Regions from separate parts of the Agrobacterium sp. DKPNP3 genome, predicted to be linked through region 4. Evidence: predicted binding sites of a transcription regulator. Region 4 holds the regulator's gene; each other region holds the start of a gene.
The links. Region 4 encodes LexA, which represses DNA repair genes until DNA is damaged. Its sites were predicted from a motif close to TGTTCNNNNTGTGTTCNG; they were not measured.

Region 1 (7,538 bases), on a different contig from region 4:
ACCGCAATCCGCATTGGCGCCTCGCGCAAGGTCACGCGCGGCCAGCCGGTAACGATCGGGCTTCGTCCTGAACATATCGGCTCGGCGATCGGCGGAGACATCTCGCTCACCGGCAGAACGGTGCTGGTGGAGCCGACGGGAGCGCAGACCCATGTGGTCTTCGAACTGGCAGGGGATCAAGTGACGGCGGTGGTTGATGGCGAGCAACTGGTGAAGGTCAACACGCCCTTTGCCGCAAGCGTTCATCATGAGCGCGTGCATGTATTCGACAGAGCAAGTGGGTTGGCGCTTTAAGAGCCTCCCGTCTTTTGAATGAAACACGGAAATTTTCTTGCCCCCCGCTTTTGGGGCTTGTTTGAAAATCACGAGCGGTTAGCTTGGCGCTGGAGAAAGAGCGGGTTACCGCGCAACTGTATCGATGCAGGAGGAGATTTTTATGAGAACGATCAAGGGACCGGGTCTTTTTCTCGGTCAGTTTGCCGGTGATGCAGCGCCCTTCAACAGCTGGGACGGCATTACCAAATGGGCAGCGGAAAAAGGCTATGCCGGTGTGCAGGTGCCAAGCTGGGCAGGCCAGCTGATCGATCTCAAAAAAGCGGCGGAATCAAAAGATTACTGCGACGAGTTTGCCGGTATTGCGCGCCAGAACGGCGTGGAGGTCACGGAGCTTTCCACCCACTTGCAAGGGCAACTCGTCGCCGTTCACCCCGCTTACGATGAGGCATTTGACGGTTTTGCCGCGCCGGAAGTGCGCGGTAATCCGAAAGCGCGCCAGCAATGGGCGGTCGAGCAGGTGAAGCTAGCGCTGAAAGCGTCGAAGAATCTCGGCATCAAGGCGCATGCAACATTTTCCGGCGCACTCGCCTGGCCTTTCATCTATCCTTGGCCGCAGCGCCCGGCAGGGCTGGTGGAAACCGCTTTCGATGAACTGGCAAAACGCTGGACGCCGATCCTCGATTATGCCGATGAGCAGGGTGTGGATGTCTGCTATGAAATCCACCCGGGTGAAGATCTGCATGATGGCATAACCTTCGAGATGTTCCTGGAGCGCGTGAAGAACCATCCCCGCGCCAACATGCTCTACGATCCCTCGCATTATGTGCTGCAATGCCTGGATTATCTCGACAATATCGATATCTACAAAGATCGTATCAAGATGTTCCACGTCAAGGATGCGGAGTTCAACCCAACCGGACGGCAGGGCGTCTACGGCGGTTATCAGGGCTGGGTGGAGCGCGCCGGCCGCTTCCGTTCGCTAGGCGATGGGCAGGTGGATTTTGGCGCGGTTTTCTCGAAAATGGCTGCCAATGACTTCGACGGCTGGGCTGTGGTTGAGTGGGAATGCGCACTGAAACATCCTGAAGACGGCGCCCGCGAAGGGGCGGAATTCGTCAAGGCGCATATCATCCGCGTCACGGAAAAGGCCTTTGACGACTTCGCATCCAGCGGCACCGACGATGCGGCAAACCGCCGTATGCTTGGGCTTTGAAAGCATTGCAGGGGAAACATTATGGCTATTGAAGGAAAGACAACCGACGCGGCGAACAAGCGGATTCGTCTTGGCATGGTGGGCGGTGGTTCGGGCGCCTTTATCGGCGGCGTTCATCGCATGGCTGCCCGGCTCGACAATCGCTTCGATCTCGTGGCCGGGGCCCTGTCATCGACGCCGGAAAAATCCCTCGCTTCCGGCCGCGAACTGGGGCTCGACCCCGAGCGTTGCTACGGTTCGTTCGAGGAAATGGCCGAAAAGGAAGCGCTGCGAGAGGATGGCATCGAGGCGGTGGCTATCGTCACCCCGAACCACGTCCACTACCCGGCGGCAAAGGCCTTTCTCGAGCGCGGCATCCATGTGATCTGCGACAAGCCGCTGACCTCCAATCTGGAAGACGCGAAGAAGCTGAAAGAGGTGGCCGACAAGGCCGATGCGCTGTTCATCCTGACGCATAACTATACCGGCTACCCCATGGTGCGGCATGCGCGCGAGCTGGTGGAGTCAGGTGCCCTCGGCAATATCCGTTTGGTACAGATGGAATATCCGCAGGACTGGCTGGCGGAGCCCATTGAGCAGACGGGTGCCAAACAGGCGGTCTGGCGCACCGACCCGGCACAATCGGGTGCAGGCGGTTCCACAGGCGATATCGGCACCCACGCCTATAATCTCGGCTGCTTCATTTCCGGTCTGGAAGTCGACGAACTGGCAGCCGATGTACACACCTTCGTTGAAGGCCGCCGACTGGACGACAACGCGCATGTGATGCTGCGCTTCAAGCCGAAGGACGGCAAGCAGGCGGCGAAGGGGCTGCTCTGGTGCAGCCAGGTTGCGGTCGGTCACGAAAACGGGCTGAAAGTTCGCGTGTATGGTGACAAGGCCGGCCTTGAATGGACGCAGGCCGACCCGAACTATCTCTGGTTCACGAAGCTTGGCGAGCCCAAGCAGTTGATCACCCGCGGCGGCGCAGGCGCAGGGGCTGCGGCGGCGCGCGTCACCCGCATTCCATCGGGCCACCCGGAAGGTTATCTCGAAGCCTTCGCCACCATCTATACTGAAGCGGCCCATGCCATCGAGGCACGCCGCGACGGATCGGCGCTGGACAAGGCGGTGATTTATCCGACCGTGGATGACGGGGTCAAAGGCGTCGCTTTCGTCACGGCCTGCATCGAGTCCGGCAAAAACAATGGCAGCTGGGTAAAGCTCTAATACTGAAGACCTTTTGCGGCCTGTTGCCTATCGGAACAGGCCGCATCAAAAACGCCGTCACACGGTGGTTGCTATCAAGCCTACGCGATCAAAATCGCCCTGATATCATTCACATTGGTGAGCGTCGGACCCGTTACGACGAGATCGCCGGTCGCATTGAAGGCTGTATAGCTGTCATGGCTCACCAGTGACTGGCGCGGATCGACCCCCGCCTCGCGCATGCGCTTTAAGGTATCCGGTGTAATCACGGCCCCCGCAGCATCTTCGACGCCATCGATGCCATCGCTATCGCCAGCAATAGCCCAGATGCCCTGGGCTCCCTTGAGGGTCAGCGCAAGGCTCAGAAGGAATTCCGTGTTGCGGCCGCCCTTACCGGCCGGCCCTTTGCCGCCAACTCCCCTGTTCAGCGTCACTGTGGTTTCGCCACCGGAAAGCAGGACGGCCGGGCCTTTGATCGGCAGGCCCTTGCGGCTGGCGGAAACCGCAATACCGGCCATGACCGCACCGACATCTTTCGACTCGCCTTCCAGCGAATCCCCGAGGATAAGAGGCGTTAGCCCTAGCATCACCGCCTCGTCCGCTGCCGCCTGCAGGGCGAGCGATGGAGCCGCGATGAGCCGGATATCCTCGTCGATATCGCCGGCCTTCGGGGTTTCCTCACCTTTTTCCAGCACCTGACGCACGGTTTCGGGGAGATCGAGGGCATAGCGCGCGACGATTTCCCGCACGGTTTCGATATCGCTCGGATCGGCAACCGTCGGACCGGAGGCGATTTCCGAGGGGTCATCACCAGGCACATCGGAAATCAGCAGAGAAACAACCTTTGCCGGTCTGGCAGCTAGTGCCAGCCGCCCGCCCTTGATACGCGAGAGGTGCTTGCGCACGGCGTTCATTTCGGAAATCGTCGCGCCGCTGGCGAGTAACGCGCGGTTGACCGCCATCTTGTCTGCAAGCGTCATTCCCTCGGCGGGTGCGACCATCAGCGCCGAACCGCCGCCGGAAATCAATGCGATGACCATGTCGTCTGCAGTCAACCCTTTAACGGCGGCGAGAATGCGTTTTGCCGCTTCGGCGCTCCTGTCGTCCGGCACCGGATGCGAGGCTTCGATGATCTCGATACGCGCAGTCGGCACGGCATGGCCGTAACGTGTCACCACCACGCCTGAAAGGTCGACATCTGGCCATGCCGCTTCAAGCGCTGCGGCCATGGCGGCGGAGGCCTTGCCCGCGCCAACCACCACGCAACGGCCTTTGGGCGGGGAGGGCAGGTGGTGTTGCAACACCTTTGCCGGATCGGCGCTGGCGACGGCGGCCATGAAGATGCGGTTGAGTGCGTCCCTTGCGGAGGTATCGTTCCAGGCGGTCATCGGTTCATGCTCCAAGCCAGAGGAAGCCAAGGGCAAACAATGCCGGCAATGCCTGGATGAACAGGATCTTCATATTGGCAGTGATCGCGCCAAAAATACCGGCCACCAGCACACAGCTCAGGAAGAAGAGCTTGAAGCTCAACCCTTCATCGCCCTGTGTGAGCCCATAGATCAGCCCGGCTGCGAGAAAGCCGTTATAAAGTCCCTGATTGGCGGCAAGTACCTTTGTCTGCCGGGCGAAATCTGCCGAGAGACCGAAGGCTTTTCGGCCGGCTGGCTTCTCCCACAGCAGCATTTCCAGAATGACGATGTAGATATGGATGGCCGCAACCACGGCAATCAAGATGCTGGCGATCATCGGTGGTTCCTCCAAACCATGATGTCCGTTGCCGTTGTCGGGGTAAACACGGGGCGAGCGGACACTTCCGTTTTAACGGTGGGACGAAGGGCTGCAAGGGCAGAATCCCGTCCCCCCATGTAAACTGTTGATGAGCGTCAGCCTATTGCTTGACTCTTTGCTGAAATAGGAACAAAACAAGAACAATAAGATGAATAACCCAAGTTGAAACCTGTCATGCCATGCAAAAGCGCGCGGATCAGTTGCTCGTTGTCGAAGAGCTGCGTGAAAGGCTGGAAAGGATCGGTAACGGCGCTCAGCGCCTGCACGAGACCTTGCCTTTCGGTGTGGATGCCATCGACCATCACCTGCCGGGAGGCGGGCTCAAGCTTGGTTGCCTGCATGAGCTGAGCGGCGCTGGCAACGGCGCTGCCGATGGTGCGGCCGCCGCGCTCTTTGCGGCTGGTGTGGCGGCAAGGCTTTCCGGCAAGGTTTTATGGTGCGTCACCCGTCGGGATCTGTTCATGCCGGGTCTGACGCAGGCGGGCCTGTCGCAGAACCGGCTCATCATCGTTGAATGTCGTGATGAAAAAGGCGTGCTCGACTGTTTCGAAGAAGGGCTGCGCTGCAACGGTTTCGGCGTGGTGATGGGTGAAATGGCGAAACTGCCGATGAATGCTTCCCGGCGACTGCAACTGGCGGCGGAAACATCAGGCGTGACCGGCCTTGCCATCCGTCGTTTCCGGCGTGCGGACGATGCCAAGCTGTTTGGTGAACCGACAGCGGCCGTCACCCGCTGGCGTATCTCCGTGCGGCCTTCAGCGCCCTTGCCGGTGCCGGGTGTGGGTAGGCCGCGCTGGTTGCTGGAACTCTTACGATGTCGCGGCGGCGAAAGCGCCGAATTTGAAGTGGAAGCCTGTGATGCAAAGGGTCGTCTCGCTCTACCTGCCGACATGGCCGACGGATCGTTTCCGGCGTCTTTTGGGACAGAACGCGCCGCCGGCTGAAAAGCCGCTGGTCATGATCGGTCGCCAGGGCAGCCGCCGGCTGGTGCTTGCGCTCGACAAGGCCGCAAAGGCGGCAGGCATCCGGGCAGGCACACCGGTCAGCAAGGCGCAGGCGCTGGTGCCGGGTCTTCTTGTGGAAGATCTGGATGCGGCGGGAGATGCCCGTGCGCTTCAACAGCTCGCATTTCATTTCCTGCGCATTTATGCCCCTATCGTCGCCGCCGATGCGCCTGATGGGCTGGTGCTGGACACGGCGGGTGCGGACCATCTGCACGGCAATGAGACGCTGATGTTGAGCGGCATGGTCAACCGTCTGCATGCCGCAGGCTTTGCCGCCCGCGCGGCCATTGCCGATAGCTGGGGGGCCGCTCATGCGCTTGCACGTTTCAACCGAGAGGAAATCAGCATCGTGCCGCCAGACGGGCAGCGGGCGGCGATCAGTGCTCTGCCATTGACCGCGCTGCGGCTGGAAGACCGTGTCGTTTCCGGGTTGAAGGTGCTCGGCTTTCGCACCATCGGCGATCTTGCCGAAGCCCCGCGCGCACCGCTCACCCTGCGTTTCGGCCCGGAGGTCGTCCGTCGTCTGTCGCAGGCTTTCGGGGAGATCGGCGAACCTATCGAACCGGTTCGTGTGGCCGATCTGGTGGAAGTACGCCGCGCCTTTCCCGAACCGATCGCGGCGGCGGAGACGATAGCCCGCTATACCCAGAAGCTGGTTACCGGCCTTTGTGTCGCGCTGGAAAAACGTGGCCTTGGCGCGCGCCGGATCGATCTGGTGTTGCACAGGGTCGATAGCGGTCTGCAGGCCATAAGAGCGGGCACATCAAGACCGGTGCGCGACGTCAAACAGCTGGTTCGGCTTCTGACCGACCGCATCGACACGATCGATCCCGGTTTCGGCATCGAGATGATGGTGCTGACCGCTACCCATGCGGAACCGCTTCTCGCCGCCCAGGCCCGCTCTTCCTTGCTGGACGAGGAGCGTGCCGACATCGCTGGCACTGTGGATGTGATCCTCAACCGCGGCCATCGCGTTTATCGCTATGCAGCGGTGGCAAGCGATGTGCCGGAACGGTCCGTTACTTCAGTTGCGGCCCTATCCCCCGAGGACCAACTTGGCTGGCCCGGTCATTGGCCACGTCCCGTGCGGCTGCTGGCAAGGCCTGAACCCGTCGAAACCATGGCGCTTCTGCCAGACCATCCGCCGCGTTATTTTATCTGGAAGGGCGTGCGCCATCTCGTGCGGCGCGCCGATGGACCCGAGCGGGTGTTTGGTGAATGGTGGAAACGAGACCGCGAAAAGGCCGCCGTTCGCGATTATTTCACGGTCGAAAACCAGAGCGGCGAACGCTTCTGGATTTTCCGCTCCGGTGACGGCGAGCATGCCGAGACGGGTTCGCAGGGCTGGTTTATTCATGGGTTTTTCGCATGAGTGCGCCGCGTTATGCCGAGTTGCAGGTCACCACGCATTTTTCCTTTCTGCGTGGCGCAAGCTCCTGCGACGAGCTTTTCGAACAGGCAAAAACCCTCGGCATCGAGGCGCTGGGCATTGTTGATCGAAACAGCCTTGCCGCTATTCCCCGTGCCTATGAGGCCGCCAATAATCACAATATCCGGCTCGTGATCGGCTGCCGGCTCGATCTGGACGACGATCTTTCGGTGCTCGTCTATCCCATGGATCGTGCGGCCTATGGGCGGCTCTGCCGGCTTCTTTCCGTGGGCAAGAAAAGGGGCGGCAAGGGCAAATGCCGACTGGCATGGGATGATCTGGTCACCTATGGCGAAGGCCAGATCGTCGTTCTGTTGGCCGATCTGGCCGACGATCTCTGCGCTCTTCGTTTGCGGCGACTGAAGGCCGCCTTTGCCGACCGGGCCTATATGGCGCTCAGTCTTCGAAGACGCCCCAACGACCAGATGCGGCTTTTCGAATTGTCTGATATGGCGCAGGCCGCTGGCGTGCCGACTGTGGTGACCAATGATGTGCTGTTCCATGTGCCCGAGCGGCGTATGTTGCAGGACGTCGTCACCTGTATCCGGCATAATTGCATGATCGACGAGGCGGGTTTCCGGCGTGAGCGCCATGCCGACCGCTACATGAAGCCGCCGCAGGAAATGCACCGGCTGTTTGC
Region 2 (7,538 bases), on a different contig from region 4:
TCTGCTCTTGCGACAGCGAAGCACCGTTAAGGAAGCATTTCGAGTAGCACTGGCCAAGCGCGATGTGACATGAGGCATTTTCATCGAACAGCGTGTTGTAGAAAAGGATGCCGCTTGCCGAAATCGGCGAGGAATGCGGCACCAGCGCCACTTCACCCAGGCGCCGCGCGCCTTCGTCAGTGTCGAGGACCTTGTTCAATACGGCTTCGCCCTTCGAAGCCTTGGCTTCGACGATGCGGCCAGCTTCGAACTTTACCTGGATATCGTCGATCAGCGTACCCTGATGCGAAAGGGGTTTCGTGCTGGAAACATAACCATCCACGCGCAACGCGTGCGGCGTCGTGAAGACCTCTTCAGTGGGAATATTCGGGTTGCAGGTTACGCCGTTTTTGGCGACCGAAGCGCCGCCGTGCCATTCATGCCCGTCCGCAAGCCCGATCGTGACATCCGTGCCCGGACCGGTGAAACGCAGTGCCGAAAAACGCTCGCCATTGAGCCACGCCGACCGCTTGGCAAGATTGGCGTTATGCTGCGCCCAGGCTGTAACCGGATCGGCCACATCCACGCGCGATGCGGCGAAAATGGCATCAGCGAGCCTGCGGACAGCGTCGTCTTCTGATACATCGGGGAAGACCTGCTTTGCCCAGGACGGGTTTGGATAAGAGATGATGTTCCAGTTGATGTCGAAGTTGGAAATCTTCTCCAGCGCCGGCTTGTAGGCGGTGGAATTGGCCTTGTTGGCGCGCGCCACCTTGGCCGGATCCTGTTCGGCCAGCAGCATCGGATTGTCGCCGGCAATCGCCAGCCGCGCTGCGCCATTGGCGTAGGCTTTTGCCATGCCTTCATAGAGCCAGCCGGAAGCCCGGTCAAAATTGGCGTCGCTCGCGTGGCGATAGCGGGCAAGCGTGGTTTCTTCATCGGAATAGAAGGTGGTGACCAGCCCGCCACCGGCCATATAGGCGTGTTTGGTCAGAAAACGCACCAGCGGCAGGGCTGCCAGCGGCGCGGTGATCACCAGATCCTGATCCTTCTGCAATTGCAGGCCGACCTTGATGGCGACTTCGGCCAGTTTTTCGAGTTTGACGGAATCGATGGGAGAAACAGTCATGATCTGCCTTCGTCTATTTCATTCGGAGGCGCCGACCATAGCCCATTCCAACTGAAAGCCAAATGCTTTCAACGCTGCCTCTCGCGCTTCAATCGGCGACCAGCGGCGCGGCGATCGCGTTCAATGCCGTCTGCGCGTCGCGCGGGGAAAGCCGCAGTTGCAAGCCGCGCTGCCCACCATTCATGTAGACGTAATCATGGCCCATGGCAGTGGATTCGATGGCTGTCGGCACCTGCTTCTTCTGCCCGAAAGGGCTGATACCGCCGACGTGGTAGCCGGTTGCCCGTTCCGCTTCGGCGGGCTTCATCATGCTGGCCGATTTGCCTCCGAAGGCGGTCGCGAGCTTCTTCATGCTCACTTCCCGATCCGAAGGAACCACAACGCAGACCGGCTTGCCATCGAGCTCAGCCATCAGCGTCTTCAGCACCAGATGGGGCGGCTCGCCAATCGCTGCCGCCGCCTGCAAACCGATGCGATCGGCAGTCGGGTCGTAGTCATAGGTGACAGTGGTGAAGGCGATGCCGGCCTTCGTCAACACTTGCGTGGCGCGGGTTGTTTTCGACATGGATAAATCTGCTTACGCAAAAAGGGCCTGATAAGTGTCCGGCTTGAAGCCGACCGTGATCTTGCCCCGCGTCTCCAGCACCGGTCGCTTGATCATGGAGGGCTGCTCCACCATCAATGCGATGGCTTTCTCCCGGGAAAGATCGGCCTTCTTCGCGTCGTCCAGTTTTTTGAACGTCGTGCCAGCCCGGTTCAGGACGGTTTCCCAGCCTGCGGCGTCGCACCATGCCTCAAGATGAGCGCGGTCGATGCCGGCGGCCTTGTAGTCATGAAAGGAATAGTCTACGCCATTGGCTTCAAGCCAACTTCTGGCCTTTTTCATCGTATCGCAGTTCTTGATACCGTAAATCGTGACCGTCATTCCATCCACCTCTTCGTCGCGCTCAGCATCCCGGCATAACAAATTATCCGGCTCGTTCAACCCGCCCGGCTCGACGCCCTGCGCAAATATACCGCTCAAGCTCTCGAGCCATGCAAAAATGAATTGACTGATATCCAAACGAGCGCGAGCAAAGCTGCATGGCTTCCCTGCTGCATCAGGCGTTGTAGAGCGGCGACGGAATGCCCATTATCTGGGCATCAAAGATGGAGAGAAAAAATGCGTCAGGTTGCTAAGACATCGCGTCACTTCTTCGGTGAAACTTTCGCCGTTCTCGGTGCAGCACTTTCGGTTTCGGCCGCAGTTCGCGCACATCGCAAGCCCGCCCGCGCCGACCTCGAAGCCCTCGGCATCGACGGCAAGGCATTTGACAAGGTCCAGCTCTAAGCTGCACATTGCTTCCAGCGAGGCGAAATCGCCTCGCTTGCGCGATCGACGCCTTTTGGTGTTGATGCGCGCAGTGTGGACCAGTGGACAAGAAGGCTGTGCCGTTGTTGCAAGGTCCCATCAATTGAAACTGATCATCGGACCAACCGAGTGAACGTAGCGTGGCATCCCCCCGCTCGTAAGCCTTTAACCCGTTATTGCGCCGATGCCCTCTGCATCGACCGTTTAGAGTGTCCGATTATTTTTCCTGGTAAGTGCAGTTGGCTTTCAGGCCGCTCGTAACACTCTGCTTTCGGGGTAAGCGCGAAGCGTGCGAGTAACTCAAGCTGCGGTTCGCCCACGTGACTGCACACAAGCTCGAAGCTTCCGGCAAGCCAACTATATGGTTTCTCGACGGGCATCGGCTCAATTCTTCCACAGCCGGTAATCAGCGCGAGATGGGGCGCAAAAGACGAGGGCGCAACAAAGGGCAGGTTGGCCCGCCAAAGGGCACGTTGCAACATCGTCGATAAAGACTGCATTTCCAGCATCTCATGGCTGCTGTGCAAAGCGAGGCTGCCGCGATTGCCAAACAGCGAGGTCTTATCGAATGTTATCGGAACGGGACGGGCCTTGATCTCGCCAAGCGTATTCTTCAGCCGATGAACGAGCTCCTCCGGCACAGCCTCAAAGCATCCAACACAAAGCAATGTTATATGCAGAACGGCTGCTGGATGAGCCTCGCGCTTCGTCTGCTTCGCCGCGTGGTGCGAGGAATCGGCAAAAATCCGTGCTGCCAGGGCTGCCGGCGGTCTCACGGTGATCAAGAGCTTGGTGGTATATTGAGAATTAAAACGCCGTACTTTCCCCGGTTCCCATCCCTCGAAGGATAGCTGCTCCAAATTCCTCGCGTCTGCCAAATCGAACCCCACCGCGGTACTCCAGGACGTTTTGCCCAAGTTTCGATGTTATCATCATCACGGGAAAATTTAAAGAACAAAAGCGGAACGAACTTGATGACCCGGAGCAGTATTTGGGAGGAGGCTGCAGGAAATCTCCCTCATTTTTGTATTCACGAGACCTGCCGCACATGTTAGGGGCTCACTGTCGAAACAGAAATATCAGAGGTTGGCGTGACGCAGGCAATCGTCGTGATGGGAGTGAGCGGGTCGGGCAAGTCCACGGTCGCGGAAGCGCTGGCAGACAAGCTGGGCATAGCCTTCATTGAAGGTGACAAGCTGCACCCCAAATCCAATGTCGAGAAAATGTCCGAAGGCATTCCCCTGACGGACGACGACCGCTGGCCCTGGCTCGATCTGATCGGTGCTGAGTTGCAAAAGGGAAACGCGAGCGGTGGCGTCGTTGTATCCTGCTCGGCGCTCAAGAAAATCTACCGCGACTACCTGCGCAAGGCCACGGGCGGTCCGCTTGCTTTCGTTTATCTGGACGGCAGCCTGGAGCTGCTCAGCCGGCGCATGGGTGAACGCAAGGGCCATTTCATGCCACTCTCGCTGCTTCAAACACAGCTTGCCACGCTGGAAGTGCCAACCGGCGAACCGGGTGTCGTCACCGTCAGCATCGACACCACACCTGAAGAGATCACCAAAAATGCTCTTGCCGGACTGAAGGCGGTGACCTTCTAGGACTGTCCGGGCTGCGGAAGCAGCAGACATGGCGTGAGGTAAACGACGCCGCGTCTTTACTGGAATGCGCTAGAGGCCGAGCTTGTCCCTTAAGCCGTACCACCAGGCACCGAGCACGGTGAGCGGCACACGGAAGGTCTTTCCACCCGGGAACGGGTAATTCGGCAGCGAACTCCAGATATCGAACCGCTCGGCGTGGCCGGCAACGGCTTCGCCCAATATCTTTCCCAGAAGATGGGTCGTGGTGACGCCGTGACCGCTGTCGCCGTGCGAGAAGTAGATATTGTGCGAGAGCCTGCCCATATGCGGAATGCGCGTCAGGGTCAGCGCGAAGTTGCCGCTCCAGGCGAAGTCGATCTTTGCCTTTTCCAGCTGCGGAAATGTCTTCAGCATATTCGGCCGGATCACACCCGTCAGGTCGGCCGGGTCGCTGCCGCCATAACCGATGCCGCCGCCGTAAAGCAGACGGTTGTCAGACGTGCGGCGGTAATAATCGAGAATGTAATTAGCGTCCTCGACGCAATAATTGGCAGGAAGAAGGGCTTCGATCAGATCGGCATCGAGCGGCTCCGTCGCCATGACCTGGCTCGAGACCGGCATCATTCGCTCGCCGATTTCCGGCAGTAATGTGCCGAGATAGGCATTGCCGCAGACGAGGACATATTTTGCCTTCACGCTGCCCGTTGCCGTGCGCACGATGGGATTGACGCCCTGCTCCACCGCAATGACACGCGAGTTTTCGAATATGCGCGCACCGAGGCTTTCGGCTGCCGCCGCTTCCCCCTGGACAAGATTAAGAGGGTGAATGTGGCCACCGAAGCGGTCGATCATGCCGCCTGCATAACGATCGGTCTTCACATATTTCCCGACATCCGCCTTTGAGACCATTTCGAGCCCGCCATGGCCGTGTTTTTCCCAGTGAGCCTTATGGGCTTCCATTTCGCGGATCTGCTTCGGTGTGAAGGCGGCGAAAAAGCCGCCGTCGACGAGATCGCAGTCGATCCCGTATTTGGCGACGCGGCTGCGGATGATGTCGCCGCCTTCCAGCGACATTTCGCCGAGCTTTACTGCCTTGTCATGCCCGTAGCGGCCGGCGATGGTTTCGAGATCGCGGCTGTAACCATTGACGATCTGCCCGCCATTGCGGCCCGACGCGCCGAAGCCAACCCGCACACCTTCCAGCACGATGACCGCGTAACCGCGTTCGCTCAGTTCCAGCGCCGCTGAAATGCCGGTGAAGCCGCCACCGATGATGCAGACATCCGCATCCAGCGCGCCCTCAAGCGTCGGCCGCACGGTTTTGATATTGGCGCATGCCGCGTACCACGACGATGTGTGGCCGGGATTGGGAATATCGGTTACCTCAGCCATTTCACACCGTCCTGATATAGGCGTCATATTCGACGTCGGTTACACGCAGGGAAAATTCGGAAAGCTCCTGCTGTTTGCAGGCGGAGAACAGCGTGCGGTACTTCTGCCCGAGCGTTGCATATGCAAAACTCGACCGCGTGAAGCGCTGCAGCGCATAGTCCCAGTTGGTAGGCAGCGGCTCGTGGTTGATCGCATGGCTGTCGCCGGAAATCGCGCCACCCGGTTGGCGCTTCTCCTTCATGCCGGCGAGGGCCGCGCTGAGGATCATGGCAAGAACCAGATAGGGATTGGTATCGGCGCCAGCGACGCGATGTTCGATACGCGTCGCCGCCTTGCTGGCAACAATGACGCGCACCGCTGCCGAGCGGTTATCGATGCCCCAGGAGGCGTAGGTCGGCGCATGTTCGCTCGGTGTGAGGCGGCGATAGGAATTGGCATGGGGAGCAAAGATCGCCATGCTTTCCCCCATGTTTTCCAGGAGACCCCCGACCGAATGCATCAGCGCGTCCGATGGCCCCTCTTCCCCGGCGTAGATATTCCTGCCGCTCTTGTCGAGAACGGAGAAATGCACATGCATGCCATTGCCGGCCTGGAGCCCATAGGGCTTCGCCATGAAAGTTGCGTCGAGATCGTGCCGTCGTGCGACGCCCTTGACGATGCGTTTGAGAAAGACGGCGAAATCTGCGGCCTGCAGGGCATCCGGCACATGGTTGAGGTTGATCTCATATTGCCCGGGACCATTTTCCCGCAGCGTGGTATCAGCAAGCACACCCTGTGCGCGGCAGGCGGTGGCGATGTCATGAAAGACATCCTCGAAATCCTGTAATTCGGAAATCGACAGAACCTGTGTCTGACCGGTGTGCCAGCGTCCCTCACGGCTGTGCGGTGGGCGCACCGGATCAAGCGCCGAACGAACGGGATCGATCAGGTAAAATTCGAGTTCTGTCGCCACAACGGGCGTTAGACCGGCCTTGTTATAGGCATTCAGAACCTGCGACAGAACATGGCGCGGATCGCCATAAAAACCGGTTCCATCGGGGTTTTTCATGGCTAGAAGAACCTGTGCGGTCGGCCTGCCAAGCCATGTCACCCGCGACAGTGTGCCGGGCACCGGAAAACAGAACCCATCCGGATCCCCGGTGCCCTCGGCCAGACCGGCCGCGTGCACATCCCTGCCCCAGATATCCAGCGCGTAGACGGAGCGCGGGATGGCCATTCCCTTTTCGAGCACGTCGATTGCCCTTTCGCGCGGAATCCATTTGCCGCGCGGAACGCCATTCGCATCTATGACGAAAGCTTCGAGAATTTCGATATCGGGATTATCGGCGAAAAATTTCTTTGCGTTTTCAATATCATCCATCATGCACCAGCAAGCCGTTTCCATCTCGTTCATGCGCAGCGAGTTTCGCTAACGAAAATCGTCCTGCTGCTGATAGATGAGAAACCTCGCCACCATGATGACGTTCGCCCTTTTTCCCCTTTTGTATATGAACATGTTACGTGGCCTGTTGCAGGAAGGCCAGCAGTTTCCTCTTCTTACGGATTGAACCTCTCCGGGCGATAGGCATCGATCGCGATAACCGGCTGCTCTCCCAGCATGGCTTCGGCTATGACCCGGCCCGTAATTGGCCCGAGGGTAAGACCATGATGGGCGTGCCCGAATGCGAACCATAATGTTTTGTGACGCGGCGCCTTGCCAATGATCGGCATCATGTCCGGTGTGCATGGCCGCGCACCCATCCATGGCTCAGCATCGAGCCTTCCGCCGAGTGGGAAAACGCTGCGCGCCACGCGCTCCGCGCGGTCGATCTGCACGGGGGATTTCGGTGCGTCGCGCTCGGCAAACTCTGCTCCGGTCGTCAGCCGGATGCCCTTCCGCATGGGCGCAAGGAAATAGCCGCGCTCGGCATCGATCAGCCAGTTATTGAGCCTGGCGCCCTCCTGCGGCGCATAATGCATGTGATAACCGCGCTTCACCCCGAGCGGGAAGCGATAACCCAGTCGTTGCGTCACGGTATCGGCCCAGGGACCCAGCGCCAGGACCGCCTGCTCGCCCTCAACCGCACCTGTCGCCGTGCGCACCGTCCAGCCGCTTGTGGTCTGGCTC
Region 3 (7,538 bases), on a different contig from region 4:
CTGGAGCTTGTCGCTCCACGGCTTCATCTCGTCTATGTGCTTGTACGTCACAACCATATTCATCTTCACATTACGCTACAGCCGAGAGCCGGGCCTTGTCGCCGGACAGCCGGTCGACCATGAAATCGGCATACCAGTTGACGAACTGCATCACACCGCCTTCGTCTTCCATGGAATATGGTCCGGGCTCGTAGGCAGGCGAGCGAATGCCGAAGGCGTTTTCCTCGACGATGCGGCGGTCCTGGTCGTTGGTCTCGTTCCAGACGTGGGTCAGGTCTTCGAGATCGTAATCCACGCCTTCAACGGCATCCTTGTGCACCAGCCATTTGGTGGTGACCATGGTTTCCGTGGCGCTGAGCGGCAGCACGCGGAAGGAAATGGTATGATCGCCGAGGAAGTGGTTCCACGTCGTCGGGTAATGGAACAGCAGCAGAGCCCCGATGTGGCTTATGCTGACATCGTCAGACAGCGGCCGACGCACGGCACGCTTGCCGGACATGGTGTAGCTTTCGGCCTCACCGATCAGCGGCATCCGTGCAACGCGGAACTGGCCCTTGGGGTCGATCTTGAAACGGCTCGGCAGGCCGGCGGCCTCGCAGCGAGCCCAGTGACCACCGATTTCGGGGTCGCTGGCGCCGCCATCCGTTCCCGTCACGCTGGGGTTTTCAGGATAGGTGCGGCAGAGTTCCGGGTGGTTTGCAGCGCAATGGTAGCACTCGCGGTTGTTTTCCCAGACGAGCTTCCAGTTGCCCTTTTCGATGATGGTGCTCTCATGGGCGACCTTCGCCTCCCAGATGCGGTGCGGCGCCATGTAGCTTTCGACTTCCTTGCGCATCGGCTCGAAATCCGCCGGCTGATCGGCAAGGCAGATGAAGACGTAACCGGCAACTGTCTCGCAGGCGACCGGCTTCAGGCCGAAATCGCCCTTGTCGAATTCCTCGCCCATGTGCCGCGCGAAGAGGAGCTTGCCGTCGAGATCGTAGGTCCACTGGTGGTAAGGACAGACCAGACGGGCCGACTGACCCTTCTGCGTGGTGCAGACACGGGACCCGCGATGGCGGCAGGAATTGTGAAAAGCGCGGATCCGGCCATCGCGACCACGAACGATCACGACGGAATAGGCGCCGACCTGCACGGTGAAATAGCTGCCGGACTTCTGCACTTCGCAATCATGGCCGACGAACAGCCAGTCGCGATACCAGATCGTCTCCATATCGAGCTTGAAGTAATCCGGGTCCGTGTAGAAGGGCTGTTCCAGGCTGAAGCCTTCGCGGCGGTTTTTCAGCTGGCGCAATACGGTATCACGCAATTCCATGGCCAAATCCTCGATCAAACCGCTTTGCCCGGCACCATTTGCGGGGTTGCGGAAGCATGTCCTCATCTAAACACCGGCGGTCATTTGCGGCAGCACAAACAGCGACATTACCTTCCGCATTGGCGACAAATTGCGACATGCGCAATTCCCCCGTCTGAAGCCTGTTCCACCGGGAAATCCGGCGGCTATTCAATGCCGCAGATAACGTCGCAATATGACGCATCATGTCGCGCTCGTTGCCGTTCACCCGACAGAAAACGGGAGGCGGCGCGCAACGGAGTATTAACGCGCCCTAAACTATCTTGTCGCATCGACAGCAACGGGGACGCTTCCGGTGGAGAAGGCGACACGCATACGCTATTTCGATGCGAGCAGGCATTCGATCACACCCATTCGATCGAAAACGGCGCATTCAGACTTTCTGCGCACCGGCCGTATAAGCCGTTACGAGGAACGCTGGCTGCCGCGCGAACGCGTCTATTACAGCCACGAGGAAGTGGCTGCGCTGACCGGTCGCAAGCTCGAGGCGGCGGCCGATGCCACGCATAGCCGCCTCAACGCCTTTCACGACTCCATCCGTTTCCCCAAAATGGTCTTCCACCATCTTTTGAACGACCGTCCGCATCTTGGCTATTGTCACGTCACGGCGGCGAAGACCAGTTTCGATGCGGAGCGCCATGTCCTCTGGTCCTTCTATTTTGCGAATTTCTTTGCCGAATTGAGCGGCAACGACAACTTCTTCGAAAACATCGATGCGCGGTATTCCCGCATGTATTTCGCCGTTGCGATCAACGCACTTCCGGACCGGCCTGTGGCGGTCGATACATCCTTCCATCGCGGCGGCCTGCTGTTCCAGACCCACGACCCGCGGGTAGCGCTGAAAAACGTGCTGATGCTCGGGGCGCGGTCCGAAGAGATGCGCAAGATCATCAGGGCGATATAAGGCAGGATTGCGCTTTCCATTCCGGCCCGAAATGCGCTATTGAGCGGCCTGAAAGGCAGCATCATGGCGCGTCATATCAACATTGAAACCGAGCGGGATACCGCCCTGCAGGCATCTGTTGCCGAGCTTTCCGCCGGGCGACCCATCGCCCTGCCGACGGAAACGGTCTACGGCCTCGCCGCCGATGCTACGAACCCGGCGGCAATTACCAGCATATACGAGACAAAGGGCCGGCCGCAGTTCAATCCGCTGATCTGCCACATGGCCGATCTCGCCATGGCAGAACGTTACGCGGTTTTAGACCCGGTATCGCGGACGCTCGCGGAGGCATTCTGGCCCGGCCCGCTGACGCTGGTGCTGCCGCTAAGACCGGGGAGCGGCATTCATTCGCTGGCGACGGCCGGGCTCGATACCGTCGGCATCCGTGTTCCCCAGGGTTTTGCCGGCGATCTGATCCGCCACTTCGACAGGCCGCTCGCGGCCCCGAGCGCCAATAGTTCCGGCAAGATAAGCCCGACGAGTGCCGCCCATGTGGAAGCCGACCTCGGCCAGAAGATCAATCTCATTCTCGATGGCGGTGCCGCCTCCGTTGGTGTTGAATCCACCATCGTCAAGGTGGAAGCGGATGGCCGGGTGCGGCTGCTGCGCCCCGGCGGCATCGTCACCGCGGAGATTGAGCGTGTTGCCGGTCTCAGGCTGGAACGGCCGGAAAAAGCCTCGGCCGCCATCGAGGCCCCGGGAATGCTTGCTTCGCATTACGCGCCGGGCGCCACCGTGCGCCTCAACGCCACCTCGGTTCTGCCCGGTGAAGCGCTGATCCGCTTCGGCGGCATCGCCATATCAGGCGAGGAGCGGGCGCATGCCGTTCTCGATCTTAGCCCCGCTGGCGATCTTGCGGAGGCTGCGGCCAATCTGTTCGATTATCTGAAGGCCGCCGATGCGAGCGGTGCGGACACGATCGCCATCACCACCATTCCCACCCATGGCCTCGGAGAGGCGATCAACGACCGCCTATCCCGCGCCGCCGCGCCGCGAGGCTGACGTCGCTTACCCGCTTCGCCCCCGTTTTAAAGACAGCGAGATGCCCATGACGACCACCGCCATCCCCTCCTCCGAGCTCCTCGACCGCTTCACCGCCATTGTCGGCGAAAAGAACGCGGTGCGCGACCCGGCGGAAATGGCGCCGCGCCTTGTCGAAAACCGCGGTCTTTATCGTGGCGCTTCGCCGCTGCTGCTGAAGCCCGGTTCCGTCGAAGAGGTCTCGGCCATCCTGAAACTCGCCAGCGAAACCGGCACGCCCATCGTGCCGCAAACCGGCAATACCGGCCTTGTGGGCGGCCAGACGCCGCGCGCCGATGGAGGCGATATCATCCTGTCGCTGGAGCGAATGAACCGCGTCCGTGACATCGACCCCGTCGCCAATATCATCGTCGCCGATGCCGGCTGCATTCTTGACGACATTCACAAGGCCGCGGATTCAGTGGAACGCATGTTTCCGCTGTCGCTCGGCTCTCAGGGTTCCTGCCGCATCGGCGGCAATCTCGCCACCAATGCCGGCGGCACGGCGGTGCTGGCCTATGGCAACATGCGCCAGCTCTGCCTCGGGCTCGAGGTGGTGCTGCCGACAGGCGAAATCTGGAACGGGCTGCGCCGGCTGAAAAAGGACAATACGGGCTACGATCTGCGCGATCTCTTCATCGGTTCGGAAGGCACGCTCGGCGTCATTACCGGCGCGGTGCTGAAGCTTTTCCCCAAACCGCTTGGCCATCAGGTCGCTTTTGCCGGTCTTGCCTCGACCGGGGACGCTCTGAAACTGTTCGAGATGGCCTCCAATCTCTGCGGCACGGCGCTGACCGGTTTCGAACTCATGCCACGGATCGGCGTCGAGTTCACCGCCAGACACATTCCCGGCGTGCGTGATCCTCTGGAACAGCGCCATGACTGGTACGCGCTGATCGACATCTCCACCTCCGATTCGGCCGAAACGGCCGATACGATGATGCAGTCGCTGCTGGAGCGCGGATTTGAGGCGGGGCTGGTTCAGGACGCGGTCATCGCCGCATCGGAGGCGCAGAGACAGGCGCTCTGGCACATGCGCGAGAGCATGTCGGATGCACAGAAGCCAGAGGGCGGCTCAATCAAGCACGATGTTTCCGTTCCTGTGTCAAAAATACCGGAATTCATGGCGACGGCGGAAAAGGCCGTGCTTGCCGCCATTCCCGGCGCCCGCGTCTGCGCCTTCGGCCATCTTGGTGACGGCAACATCCATTACAACATCTCCCAGCCCGTGGACGCCGACAAGGCAGAATTCATCGGCCGCTGGCGGGAGATGAACGAAATCGTGCATGGCATCGTGCTGTCGCTCGGCGGCTCGATTTCGGCCGAGCATGGCATCGGCCAGCTGAAACGCGACGAACTCGCCGCCATCCGGCCCGGCATCGAAATGGAGCTGATGCGGCGCATCAAGCATGCCTTCGATCCTGTTGGTATCATGAACCCCGGCAAGGTCCTGGCGGGGTGACCACCCGCGCTAAGCCAGCGTCCGTAGCGCCCAGGCGGGCGCCAGTTCCGCATTCAGGCGGCGCGACTTCGTCCCGGCTACCAGTTGCGTCAGGCTCATGCCCGGCTTTGCGATGGACAGCGCTTGTTTTTTGGGGAGGAGATAGCCGTTCTCCAGTGGTGGCGTGCGGCGCAGCATGCGGCTGAAGATATTCCGCCGATGGTATCGCGACGGCGAAAACCGGGCAGGCTCAGCGCAGATCGCGACATACTCCAGAATTTCGTCGATCCAGCCCGCCTGCGGGCGCGCACCGGGCTCGATCAGCAACAGCCACCCGCCACGCGCCGACTGCACGATCTCCTCAATATTCCATTGCCCATAAAAGCGGCAGCCGGCCGCATCCGCGACGCGCGATGATCCATCGCGCGACCCGTGATCGAGGATAACGACGTCGCTTACAAGGCCTTCCACGGCTCCGGTAACAAGCGCAGATAGCGTGTGCGCCAGCTCCGGTTCCTGATCCCGGCATTCCATGATGACTGTCAACATAGGCTTAGCTCTAACGCATCGCACAATAAATTGCCACTGGGCCAACAAGGGGAAAATCCGCGTCTCGTTACACCGGCTCAGGCCGGTCCTTAATAGCGTTTAATGAACCAACGGGTGGGGCGACCCATCCAGGAACGGCCTTTTCTTGATTTTTGTTCTTGTATTGTTCTCATTGATGATGTAGGAATTTAATCATTGGAAGGGCGACTGACTGTCGCTTCCGAAGGACACGGTTTAGGGCGTTGAGCGTGCCTTTTGCGGCGCGTGGCGCTCTGGGAGCATCCAGATGAGAAACCATACGCTTGACGGGCAGGCTGCCTTTCAGCCAGGCCATATGCCTGACATGGCCAATGCGATCGCCGATGCATCCGGCCTGCGCATCGAGATCGATCGCCGTCGCGGTCGGGGCGCCGGACTGAACCCCGATGGGCGCTTCGAAGCGTTGCAGCGCGAGGTTTTCGACGACGGATGGCAGACGCTCGAGGATATGCCAGAGTTCCGCACGGAAGTGCAGGTGGAAAAACCGCGCAGCATCATCACCCGCAACGAGTCGCCAGACATCCCCTTCGACCGTTCCATCAACCCCTATCGCGGCTGCGAACATGGTTGCATCTATTGTTTCGCTCGGCCGACGCACAGCTATATGGGGCTTTCCGCCGGGCTCGATTTCGAATCGAAGCTCTTCGCCAAGCCGGATGCCGCGAAACTTCTGGAGCGCGAACTGGCAAAGCCGGGTTACAAGCCGCGTGTGATCGCCATCGGCACCAACACCGACCCCTACCAGCCGATCGAGCGCGAATGGCGCATCATGCGGCAGATACTGGAAGTGCTGGCAGAGGCCGATCACCCCGTCGCTATCGTCACAAAATCAGCGCTCATTAAACGGGATATCGATATTCTCGGGCCGATGGCCAAGAAGGGGCTCGCCAAGGTCGGCATGTCCGTGACGACGCTGGACCGCAAGTTGTCACGCAACATGGAGCCGCGCGCCGCGACACCTGAAAAGCGGCTGGAGGCCGTGAAGGCTCTGACAGAGGCCGGCATTCCCGTGGCCGTGATGATGGCGCCCGTCATTCCAGCCCTTAACGATCACGAAATCGAGCGCATTCTCGAGGCTGGCAAGGCCGCCGGCGCGACGGAGGCTTCCTACGTGCTGTTGCGCCTGCCGCTGGAAGTGAGCCCTCTGTTTCGCGACTGGCTGCTGCGCACCTATCCCGACCGGTACCGCCATGTCATGTCGCTGGTACGATCGATGCGTGACGGTAATGATTACGACGCGGAGTTTGGCAAGCGCATGAAAGGCGAAGGCCCCTATGCCTGGCAGATCGGTCGTCGTTTCGAAATGGCGACGAAGCGGCTTGGACTTGTCCGACGGGCCATTCACCTGCGCGACGATCTCTTCGTGCCACCCGGTGGTTCGGGCGTGCAATTGTCGTTGCTTTGAGAGCCGGACGCTGAAAGTGACTGGGGGTAATCGATGCACGGAAGAATTCAACCTCGCCTTTGGTTTCAGCCGAGGATCTTATTCGAGCGCGATAGCGACTCCCGGCTCCAGCCCGATGAGGCTGTCGAACAGGATGGTAACTCGCCGACAACAGGAGGCTTTTTGAGCCTCTCATAAACGGAATTCCAAAAAGATGAGCAGCAACCTTTTCACCTGTTGCTCTCGATGACATGCCCGGCTGGTTTCCCTGGCCCGCCGGACACAGCCCCCGGATCCGCCGCCTCGCGTGCGATCGTTTTCCTCCGCCGCCCCATTGGAGGATCCAGGTCATGACGACCTTAAGGGCACGGTGAGCCACGCCCCTTGACCCCGGCTCCCCGCGCCTGTCATCGCCCGCTTCCGGGGGCTTGCAGGAGATCGGGTGTGTATGCGAGTTTCGCCGCATGAAACGCACGGCCACACCCGATTCTCCTGCCCTTTTCGATCTCGCCGAAACCGGCCCGGATTTCTCGTTCGAACTGGAGGCAAAAAAGAAAGGTCTCTGGCCCGTCGCGGGTACGGATGAGGCGGGCCGGGGACCGCTTGCCGGCCCTGTGGTTGCGGCCGCCGTCATTCTCGATCCCGATAATATCCCCAAGGGTATGGACGATTCCAAAAAGCTGACAAAGCAGAAGCGAGAGAGCCTGTTCGTCCAGATTATGGAAAGCTCGATTGTTTCCGTCGCCTCCTCCGGCCCAGGCCTGATCGACACGATGAATATCCTGCGCGCCAGCCTCGACGCCATGCG
Region 4 (7,538 bases):
GACGTTGTTGATGGTAACGCATGAAATGAAATTTGCGCGTGACGTCTGCTCCCGCGTCGTCTTCATGCACGAGGGCAGGGTCCATGAAATCGGCCCGCCGGAAGAGGTGTTCTCCAATCCCGCGACCCCTGAACTCAAGCAGTTTCTCGGTGTCGCCGCCCGCCACTGAGAACCATCAGGACGAACAAGAAAAAGGCCGGCGGTGAAAACCTGCCGGCCTTTGCTGTTGGTTGGTTTCGCTGCTTAGCGCTTGGAAACCGGAACGTAATCGCGCTTGCCGGCGCCCGTGTAGAGCTGGCGCGGACGACCGATACGCTGCTGCGGATCTTCGATCATTTCGTTCCACTGCGCGATCCAGCCAACGGTGCGGGCAAGGGCGAAGAGAACGGTAAACATGGTCGTGGGGAAGCCGAGCGCCTTCAGCGTGATGCCGGAATAGAAGTCGACATTCGGGTAAAGCTTCTTCTCGACGAAGTAAGGGTCGGAAAGGGCAATCTTTTCCAGTTCCAGCGCGACCTGCATGATCGGATCGTCGGAGTTGCCGGTAGCTTCCAGCACCTCATACATCGTCTTCTGCATGATCTTGGCGCGCGGGTCGTAGTTCTTGTAGACGCGGTGGCCAAAGCCCATCAGGCGGAACGGGTCGTTCTTGTCCTTGGCGCGGGCGATATATTCCGGAATACGGTCAACCGTGCCGATTTCGTTGAGCATGTTGAGCGCCGCTTCATTGGCGCCGCCGTGAGCCGGGCCCCAGAGGCAGGCGATGCCAGCCGCGATACAGGCGAACGGGTTGGCGCCCGAAGAACCGGCAAGACGCACCGTGGAGGTGGAGGCGTTCTGCTCGTGATCGGCATGCAGGATGAAAATGCGGTCCATGGCGCGTGCCAGAACCGGATCGACCTTGTAGTCCTCGCACGGTACGGCAAAGCACATGTGCAGGAAGTTGGAGGCGTAATCGAGATCGTTCTTCGGGTAAACGAAGGGCTGGCCGATATGATACTTGTAGGCCATGGCGGCGATCGTCGGCATCTTTGCGATCATGCGCAGGGAAGCGACCATGCGCTGGTGCGGATCGGTGATGTCGGTCGAGTCGTGGTAGAAAGCCGAGAGAGCGCCGACCGTGCCGCACATGACGGCCATCGGATGCGCATCGCGACGGTAGCCGGTGAAGAAGCGGCTCATCTGCTCGTGCACCATGGTGTGGCGCGTGACGCGGGTGTCGAAGTCCTTCTTCTGCGCAGCCGTCGGCAGTTCGCCGTACAGCAGCAGATAGCAGGTTTCCAGGAAGTCGCCCTGTTCGGCCAGCTGCTCGATCGGGAAGCCGCGATGCAGCAGCACGCCCTCGTCACCATCGATATAGGTGATCTTGGATTCGCAGGAGGCTGTCGACGTGAAACCCGGGTCGTAAGTGAAGGAGCCGGTGTTCTTATACAGCGTGGCGATATCGACGACGCTCGGCCCGATCGTGCCTTCCCTGACAGGGAGTTCGACCTGTTTGTCGCCAAGTGTCACTGTAGCGCTTTTTTCCGTCATACTGATCCTCCGAAAACATGCGGGTGGGGGCGTTTGGATGCGCCCCGCGGTTAAGCGTCTACCGATTAGCTATATGATCCTGTCGCAGATGCCAAGCTATCCAAAGGTCAAATTGTGCATTGCGGCAAAGGTGAACGCCTTGCTTTTGGCCTTGTGATTGGCAGCAATTCAATCTCGGTCAACGCAGAGTTAAAGGAAAGCATTGCAATACCGGCAGTCCATCTGCAAACCTGTCTTCAGTGCGGCGGGGGCGCGGCCAAAATGCTTGGTCAAGGTGAAAAAGAGCATTTCGGATATGTCAAAACGCTGCAGGGAGATACCCCCGGCACGGTGGATATCCTGGCGCCGCTGCGGCGCTCAGGCGCCGCGCCGACCGCTGTTGTGCCGGCCTTGGTTGATGTGGCGGCGCAGAACATTTCCGTTTCTCAAAAACTTGCCGCATGGCTGACTGAAGAACGCGCATTCGGTCACGATTTCCTCTTTGTACCGGTCTTCATCGGCTGCGGCGCAATCTTGTGGTTTTCTTTTGGGGCCACGCCTTCCTTGCCGCTTTTGATCGTCGCGATTTTGGTCGCGGCCCCCTTGGCGCTGCTAACCAGATATCGCCTTGATGCCGGGTCAAGGGTTTGCAGCGTTGTCGCGCTGATGTTGCTCGGCATGCTTTTTGCGGAACTGGAAACCCGCCGCGCCGCGACTGTCCTTCTGGACACGCCGGTGACCACGACGGTTGCCGGGAAGGTCGTCCGGCGTGAGGTGGATGCGCGGGGTGACTGGCGATATCTCGTCGAGCTCCACTCCACTGAAGCACCATCACTTACGCGTTCGCCGGGGAGGGTGTCGCTTCTCGCGCGTGGTAGCGGCGAACCCATGCCGATAGGCGCGATCATTCGCGGCAAGGCGCGGCTTTCTCCGCCGTCCGGACCGGCTCTGCCGGGATTGAACGATTTCGCCTTTTCATCCTATTTCCGCGGTATTGGAGCGACAGGCTTCTTTTACCAGCCGCCCCAGCCGTTGGCGATGGCGAACCTTGGGGCCGAGGGTTGGCTGGAGATGGCCGACATGTGGCTCTATCGCCTGCGCGCCGCCATCGCCGAGCGCATTCGCACGACGATCGGAGGCGACGCGGGTGCCTTCGCCGCCTCCATCGTCACCGATGAGCGACAGGCCATATCGCCGGAGACAATGGAGGCGTTGCGGGTGTCGGGGCTTGCCCATATCGTCGCCATATCCGGGCTCAACATGGCCCTGGCGTCAGGCATCTTCTTTGTCGGCATGAGGATGGGATTCAGCCTGTTTCCGGCCTTTGCCCAGCGACGGCCAGTCAAGAAGATATCCGCCTTCGCAGCGCTCGTGATGACGCTATGCTACTATCTGATCTCCGGCTTCGCGGTTTCCGCTGAACGGGCCTGGCTGATGATGTCGATCATGTTGGTCGCGGTGCTGTTTGACCAGCCGTCGCTCAGCCTCAGAAATGTCGCGCTTTCCGCTCTCATTGTTCTCGCGCTCTCGCCCTCCGAAGTGATGGGGCCAAGCTTTCAGATGTCTTTTGCCGCGACAATCGCGCTTGTTTCCGCCTACGCCGCCTGGAGCCGCCGGCGTAGTGTTCGCGAGCGTCTTTATATGGGAAGAAAGCCCAGCTGGATCACGGTCGCGCAGATGGCAGGCGCTGTGATGGGGGGCGTCATCACGACGTCCCTGATTGGCGGGCTTTCGACGGCAATCTATTCCGCCGAACATTTCCAACGTGTCACCACCTATGGACTTTTCGCCAATCTTGCCGCGACGCCGCTGATGTCGCTGATTGTGATGCCCTTCGGTCTGATCGCCATGCTGCTGATGCCGTTCGGGCTCGACGCGCCATTTCTGAAGGTGATGGGCTATGGCATGGCGATGGTCATCGAGGTCGCGGACGAAGTTGCGTCCTGGGGCGGAAGCGCAGCGACCGGACGCCCGCATGGCTGGTTCATCGGTATCGCCTCGGCCGGCTTTCTGCTGCTCACCCTGTTGCGCACCCGCCTGGCGCTCTTGGGCATCCCGCCTCTGCTGCTTGCCTTCGGGCTCTCGGCAACGACATTTCAACGCGATCTGCCGGATCTCCTCGTTCATGAAGATGGCTCGCTGGTGGCGCTTCTTGCCGATGAGAAGGTTTACACCACGAGAACCCGACCCCATGGCTTTATTTATGACCAGTGGCAGAGGGCGCTGCTGCTTGCTAAGACACCGCAGGCGCCGGTTATTCTGCAGCGGGACCGGCCAGAGACGTTTACCAATAAAGCAAAGCTGTCGCAGGAGGAGTTGAGAGCCGCCGCACGCGAGATGGCGGTTGCGCTGAAAGCGGGAACGCCGGGCGTTTTCACCTGCAAGCCGGGTCGCTGGTGCGTGGCGCAGGCACAGAGCGGCGAATGGATCATCGTGCTGGAGGAAGGGCGTCTGGCTGGAAAGGCATGTGACATCGCCGACGTCGTCATTGTTTCCCAAAGAACCTCGTTTTCACACTGCCGCTCAGGCGCGCTGCTTCTCAATCGCGGCATCTTGCGCCGCATTGGTTCAGTGGAGATCAACTTCGCGTCAGCCAATCAGCCGGGCGTCGTCGAGAAACTGCGCGCTTCGACCGCAGGCATGAACCGGCCGTGGAGCGAACATCGATATTACGATTGGAAATCTGGTCGCTACGAGCATGAGCTACCGGAAACGATCACGCGTCTGCTGGCGGCGTCGCAATGATTGCCGCCGGCAAAGCGTCTCAAGCCTTCGCGCGCAGATCCGCAGTCAACTGACCGATGCTGGCGATTTCGGCTTCATGCGCCGGGTCCCGCCACATTTCTTTCAGGCCTGCCTCATACCATTCGCGCATGGCGGGCAGGGCGAGCAGGCGATCGCAATAGGCCTTTGCTGCGGGGGATAGATCCGCACCGTAAGTCTGGAAACGGAATGCCACGGGGCAGAAGAAGGCATCCACTGCCGTGAACTTCTGGCCGGCGAGATAAGGACCACCGAAGGTCGAAAGGCCTTCGCTCCATAAAACATCGATACGCTTGATATCAGCTGCCAGCCCGGCATCACCGCCGTTTGGCGTGACACGAATGCCGACCGACATGGGGTAGAGATTGCGCAGCGACGAAAATCCCGCATGCATTTCGCTTGCCGCCGAACGCGACCAGGCTCTGGCCTGCTTGTCGCTTGCCCAGACCCCTTGATGACGCTCGGCGAGATATTCCGCGATCGACAGCGATTCCCAGACCGTCACACCCTCATCGACGAGGCAGGGGACCTTGCCGGTGGGAGAAAAGGTGGAAAATGAGACGCCTTCGCCAAAGGGAACGAGTTTCTCTTCAAAGGCAATACCGAGCGTGCGCATCAACACCCATGGCCGCAGCGACCAGGAGGAGTAGTTCTTGTTTGCGATATAAAGATCGTACATGGCGTGTCTCCTGACTGTGTCGCAGTTTTATACCAGCGACGTTGCGGCGAATATCGCAAAGAATCCATCGCACTCATAAAGCCCGTTGATGGGTGAACGACATCATGCCGAATTCGTGCCTTGACCCTTTCAAAAGCACCTTCATCGCTTCAAAAGAAAAAAAAGCGCATCAATCCACCGGAATGACGCGCCATTCATCTTGAAGGCTAGATATGTCTTGCCAATCGATCCGCTTTTATCCGGACCGGCGGCGGCATCAATGATAGCGCCGGATAAGCCCCACCAGCTTGCCCTGAATTTTCACCCGATCAGGCCCAAAAATGCGGGTCTCGTAGGCCGGGTTTGCAGCCTCCAGCGCGATGGACGCGCCCTTGCGGCGGAACCGCTTCAGCGTCGCCTCTTCATCGTCCACCAGCGCCACAACGATATCGCCCGGATTGGCCGTATTGCCATTGCGGATGATGACCGTATCGCCATCGAAGATGCCGGCCTCGATCATCGAATCGCCCTTGACCTCAAGCGCGTAATGTTCACCTGAGCCTAGCATGTCCACTGGAACGGCCACGTCATGTGTATTGTTCTGAATGGCCGAGATCGGCACACCGGCAGCGATCCGGCCCATGACAGGTACGGTCGCCGCACCTGCAATGTCATTTGCGGGTGCCTTGGGAGCAGGGGGCGGCTCCGGCGTTTTCGGTTTGCCGAGACTGCCTTCGATAACGCTCGGTGAGAAGCCGCGCTGCGGCCTTGCGCCCGGCGTATAAGCCTCCGGAAGCTTGATGACTTCGAGCGCTCGCGCCCTGTTGGGTAGCCGGCGAATAAACCCGCGCTCTTCGAGCGCCGTGATCAGCCGGTGGATGCCGGATTTGGAAGCGAGATCGAGTGCATCCTTCATTTCATCGAAGGAGGGCGGCACGCCGGACTCTTTCATTCGCTCATGAATGAAGAGAAGCAATTCCTGCTGTTTGCGCGTGAGCATGAGGAAAACACCCTTGAGAATCGTCGCTGGAGTCGCGAAACAAATACAGAACGAACACTATATGTTCCATATGTGTTCCGCAATCCCCTAAAATCTGGTTAAGCTTCGCTCGGATTTACATTTCGCAAATTGGAGGTAACCAAAGCTCCAGAAGTCGTTCCCAGGCGAGGCCCCGACGCGTCCCATTTGTTCCGCGTTTCAGGTCAGGGTGTAGATCGAGCTGTGCTATCGCGCGAAAACGACCGTCTTGTTCTTGTTGAGAAGCACCCGGTCCTCAAGGTGCCATGAGACCGCCCGGGCCAGCACGCGTCGCTCGATGTCGCGTCCCTTACGGACCAGCTCATCCGGCGTATCGGCGTGGCTGACCGGCTCGACGTCCTGGCAGATGATCGGCCCTTCATCGAGATCGCGGGTGACGTAATGGGCCGTTGCACCGATCATTTTGACGCCCCTCTCATGGGCTTGGTGATAGGGCTTTGCGCCTTTGAAACCAGGCAGGAAGGAGTGATGAATGTTGATGCAGCGCCCGGATAAGTATTCGGAGAAGTTGTCCGACAGGATCTGCATGTAGCGGGCAAGAACGACGAGGTCGGTGCCCGTTTCTTCGATGATGTCCTTGATGCTTGTTTCCTGTTCGGCCTTGTTGTCTTTTGTCACCGGCAGGTGATGATACTTTATCCCGCCCATCAGCGTGAGGTTCAGGGCCTCGCGGGGGTGGTTGCCGACGATGCCGACGATCTCGGCATTCAATTCGCCGATGCGGTGGCGATAGAGAAGATCGCCGAGGCAGTGGTCGAAGCGGGAAACGAGCAGCAGCAGCTTGCGCGGCGCACCTGCTCGACGCAGCGTGGCGTCGAGAGCGAAGCGATCGATCTCCGCGGCAAGTCCATTGCGAAAGCCTGCCTCGTCGCCGGCCATGGAGAAGGCGACACGCATGAAAAACATGCCCGTTTCATGGTCGTCGAATTGTTGAGCTTCATAAATATCGCCGCCATGCTGTGCGATGCGGCCCGAGACCGCAGCGACAATTCCGCTTCTGTTGGGGCAGCGCAGCGTCAGGACGTAATTCATCTAAAGCCTCCTGGAAGATGGAGTTGCGGTTGGACTGCTGTCATAGCGGCGCCCACGCGGAGCCACGCCCCGTTTCCACGGGGCCGAGCGTCAGCACGAAGCGGTCGCGGATGTCACTGGATGGCGTGTTCGCCCGGCCCGAGATAACTCGCCATCAGAGCGGGATCGACGGCGAGTTCGGAAGCTGGGCCTGAGCGGCGCACTTCACCAAGTTCGACGAGATAAGCTTCGTCGGCAATTTCGAGCGCGGCGCGGGCATTCTGCTCGACCAACAGGATGGAGACACCGGTTTGACGCAGGTCGGCGACGATACGCAGGATTTCGGCGACAATCAGCGGTGCAAGTCCAAGGCTCGGCTCATCGAGAAGCAGCAGTCTCGGCCGGCTCATCAACGCCCGCGCGAGCGCCAGCATCTGCCTTTCGCCGCCGGACAGTGTTCCGGCGAGCTGCTTGCGGCGTTCGCGAAGGCGCGGGAAGAGTGTGTAAACAGCATCGCGTGTCTCGTCGCGCTCCTGACGGGAACGCAGGAAACCG

Region 1: ACUTJJ_RS04280 (ImuA family protein) is a predicted target of LexA. The motif match lies at 4,591-4,608, and genes of this name have one in related genera.
Region 2: ACUTJJ_RS00055 (2'-5' RNA ligase family protein) is a predicted target of LexA. The motif match lies at 3,410-3,427, and genes of this name have one in related genera.
Region 3: ACUTJJ_RS17220 (PA0069 family radical SAM protein) is a predicted target of LexA. The motif match lies at 5,461-5,478, and genes of this name have one in related genera.

What each region holds. Positions count from the first base shown of each region.
Region 1 covers NZ_JBQYSN010000009.1:40,543-48,080, reverse strand. Annotated here, with positions in the region: gene ACUTJJ_RS04305 (ABC transporter ATP-binding protein) at 1-294, shown strand, start outside; gene ACUTJJ_RS04300 (sugar phosphate isomerase/epimerase family protein) at 437-1,489, shown strand; gene ACUTJJ_RS04295 (Gfo/Idh/MocA family protein) at 1,511-2,698, shown strand; gene ACUTJJ_RS04290 (glycerate kinase type-2 family protein) at 2,779-4,065, opposite strand; gene ACUTJJ_RS04285 (DUF1304 domain-containing protein) at 4,070-4,423, opposite strand; gene ACUTJJ_RS04280 (ImuA family protein) at 4,645-5,409, shown strand; gene ACUTJJ_RS04275 (Y-family DNA polymerase) at 5,324-6,841, shown strand; gene ACUTJJ_RS04270 (error-prone DNA polymerase) at 6,838-7,538, shown strand, end outside.
Region 2 covers NZ_JBQYSN010000001.1:8,190-15,727, reverse strand. Annotated here, with positions in the region: gene ACUTJJ_RS00075 (aminopeptidase) at 1-1,108, opposite strand, end outside; gene ybaK (Cys-tRNA(Pro) deacylase) at 1,197-1,673, opposite strand; gene ACUTJJ_RS00065 (ArsC family reductase) at 1,686-2,033, opposite strand; gene ACUTJJ_RS00060 (hypothetical protein) at 2,271-2,438, shown strand; gene ACUTJJ_RS00055 (2'-5' RNA ligase family protein) at 2,633-3,349, opposite strand; gene ACUTJJ_RS00050 (gluconokinase) at 3,572-4,060, shown strand; gene ACUTJJ_RS00045 (NAD(P)/FAD-dependent oxidoreductase) at 4,130-5,431, opposite strand; gene ACUTJJ_RS00040 (glutamine synthetase family protein) at 5,433-6,794, opposite strand; gene ACUTJJ_RS00035 (NAD(P)/FAD-dependent oxidoreductase) at 6,968-7,538, opposite strand, start outside.
Region 3 covers NZ_JBQYSN010000065.1:10,750-18,287, forward strand. Annotated here, with positions in the region: gene ACUTJJ_RS17185 (hybrid-cluster NAD(P)-dependent oxidoreductase) at 1-63, opposite strand, end outside; gene ACUTJJ_RS17190 (aromatic ring-hydroxylating oxygenase subunit alpha) at 71-1,315, opposite strand; gene ACUTJJ_RS17195 (hypothetical protein) at 1,302-1,541, opposite strand; gene ACUTJJ_RS17200 (DUF6656 family protein) at 1,650-2,258, shown strand; gene ACUTJJ_RS17205 (L-threonylcarbamoyladenylate synthase) at 2,322-3,299, shown strand; gene ACUTJJ_RS17210 (FAD-binding oxidoreductase) at 3,346-4,779, shown strand; gene ACUTJJ_RS17215 (glycosyl transferase) at 4,789-5,307, opposite strand; gene ACUTJJ_RS17220 (PA0069 family radical SAM protein) at 5,594-6,751, shown strand; gene ACUTJJ_RS17225 (ribonuclease HII) at 7,195-7,538, shown strand, end outside.
Region 4 covers NZ_JBQYSN010000058.1:1,007-8,544, reverse strand. Annotated here, with positions in the region: gene ACUTJJ_RS16055 (amino acid ABC transporter ATP-binding protein) at 1-169, shown strand, start outside; gene gltA (citrate synthase) at 244-1,533, opposite strand; gene ACUTJJ_RS16045 (ComEC/Rec2 family competence protein) at 1,795-4,257, shown strand; gene ACUTJJ_RS16040 (glutathione S-transferase family protein) at 4,277-4,954, opposite strand; gene lexA (transcriptional repressor LexA) at 5,211-5,933, opposite strand; gene purU (formyltetrahydrofolate deformylase) at 6,159-7,004, opposite strand; gene ACUTJJ_RS16025 (ABC transporter ATP-binding protein) at 7,118-7,538, opposite strand, start outside.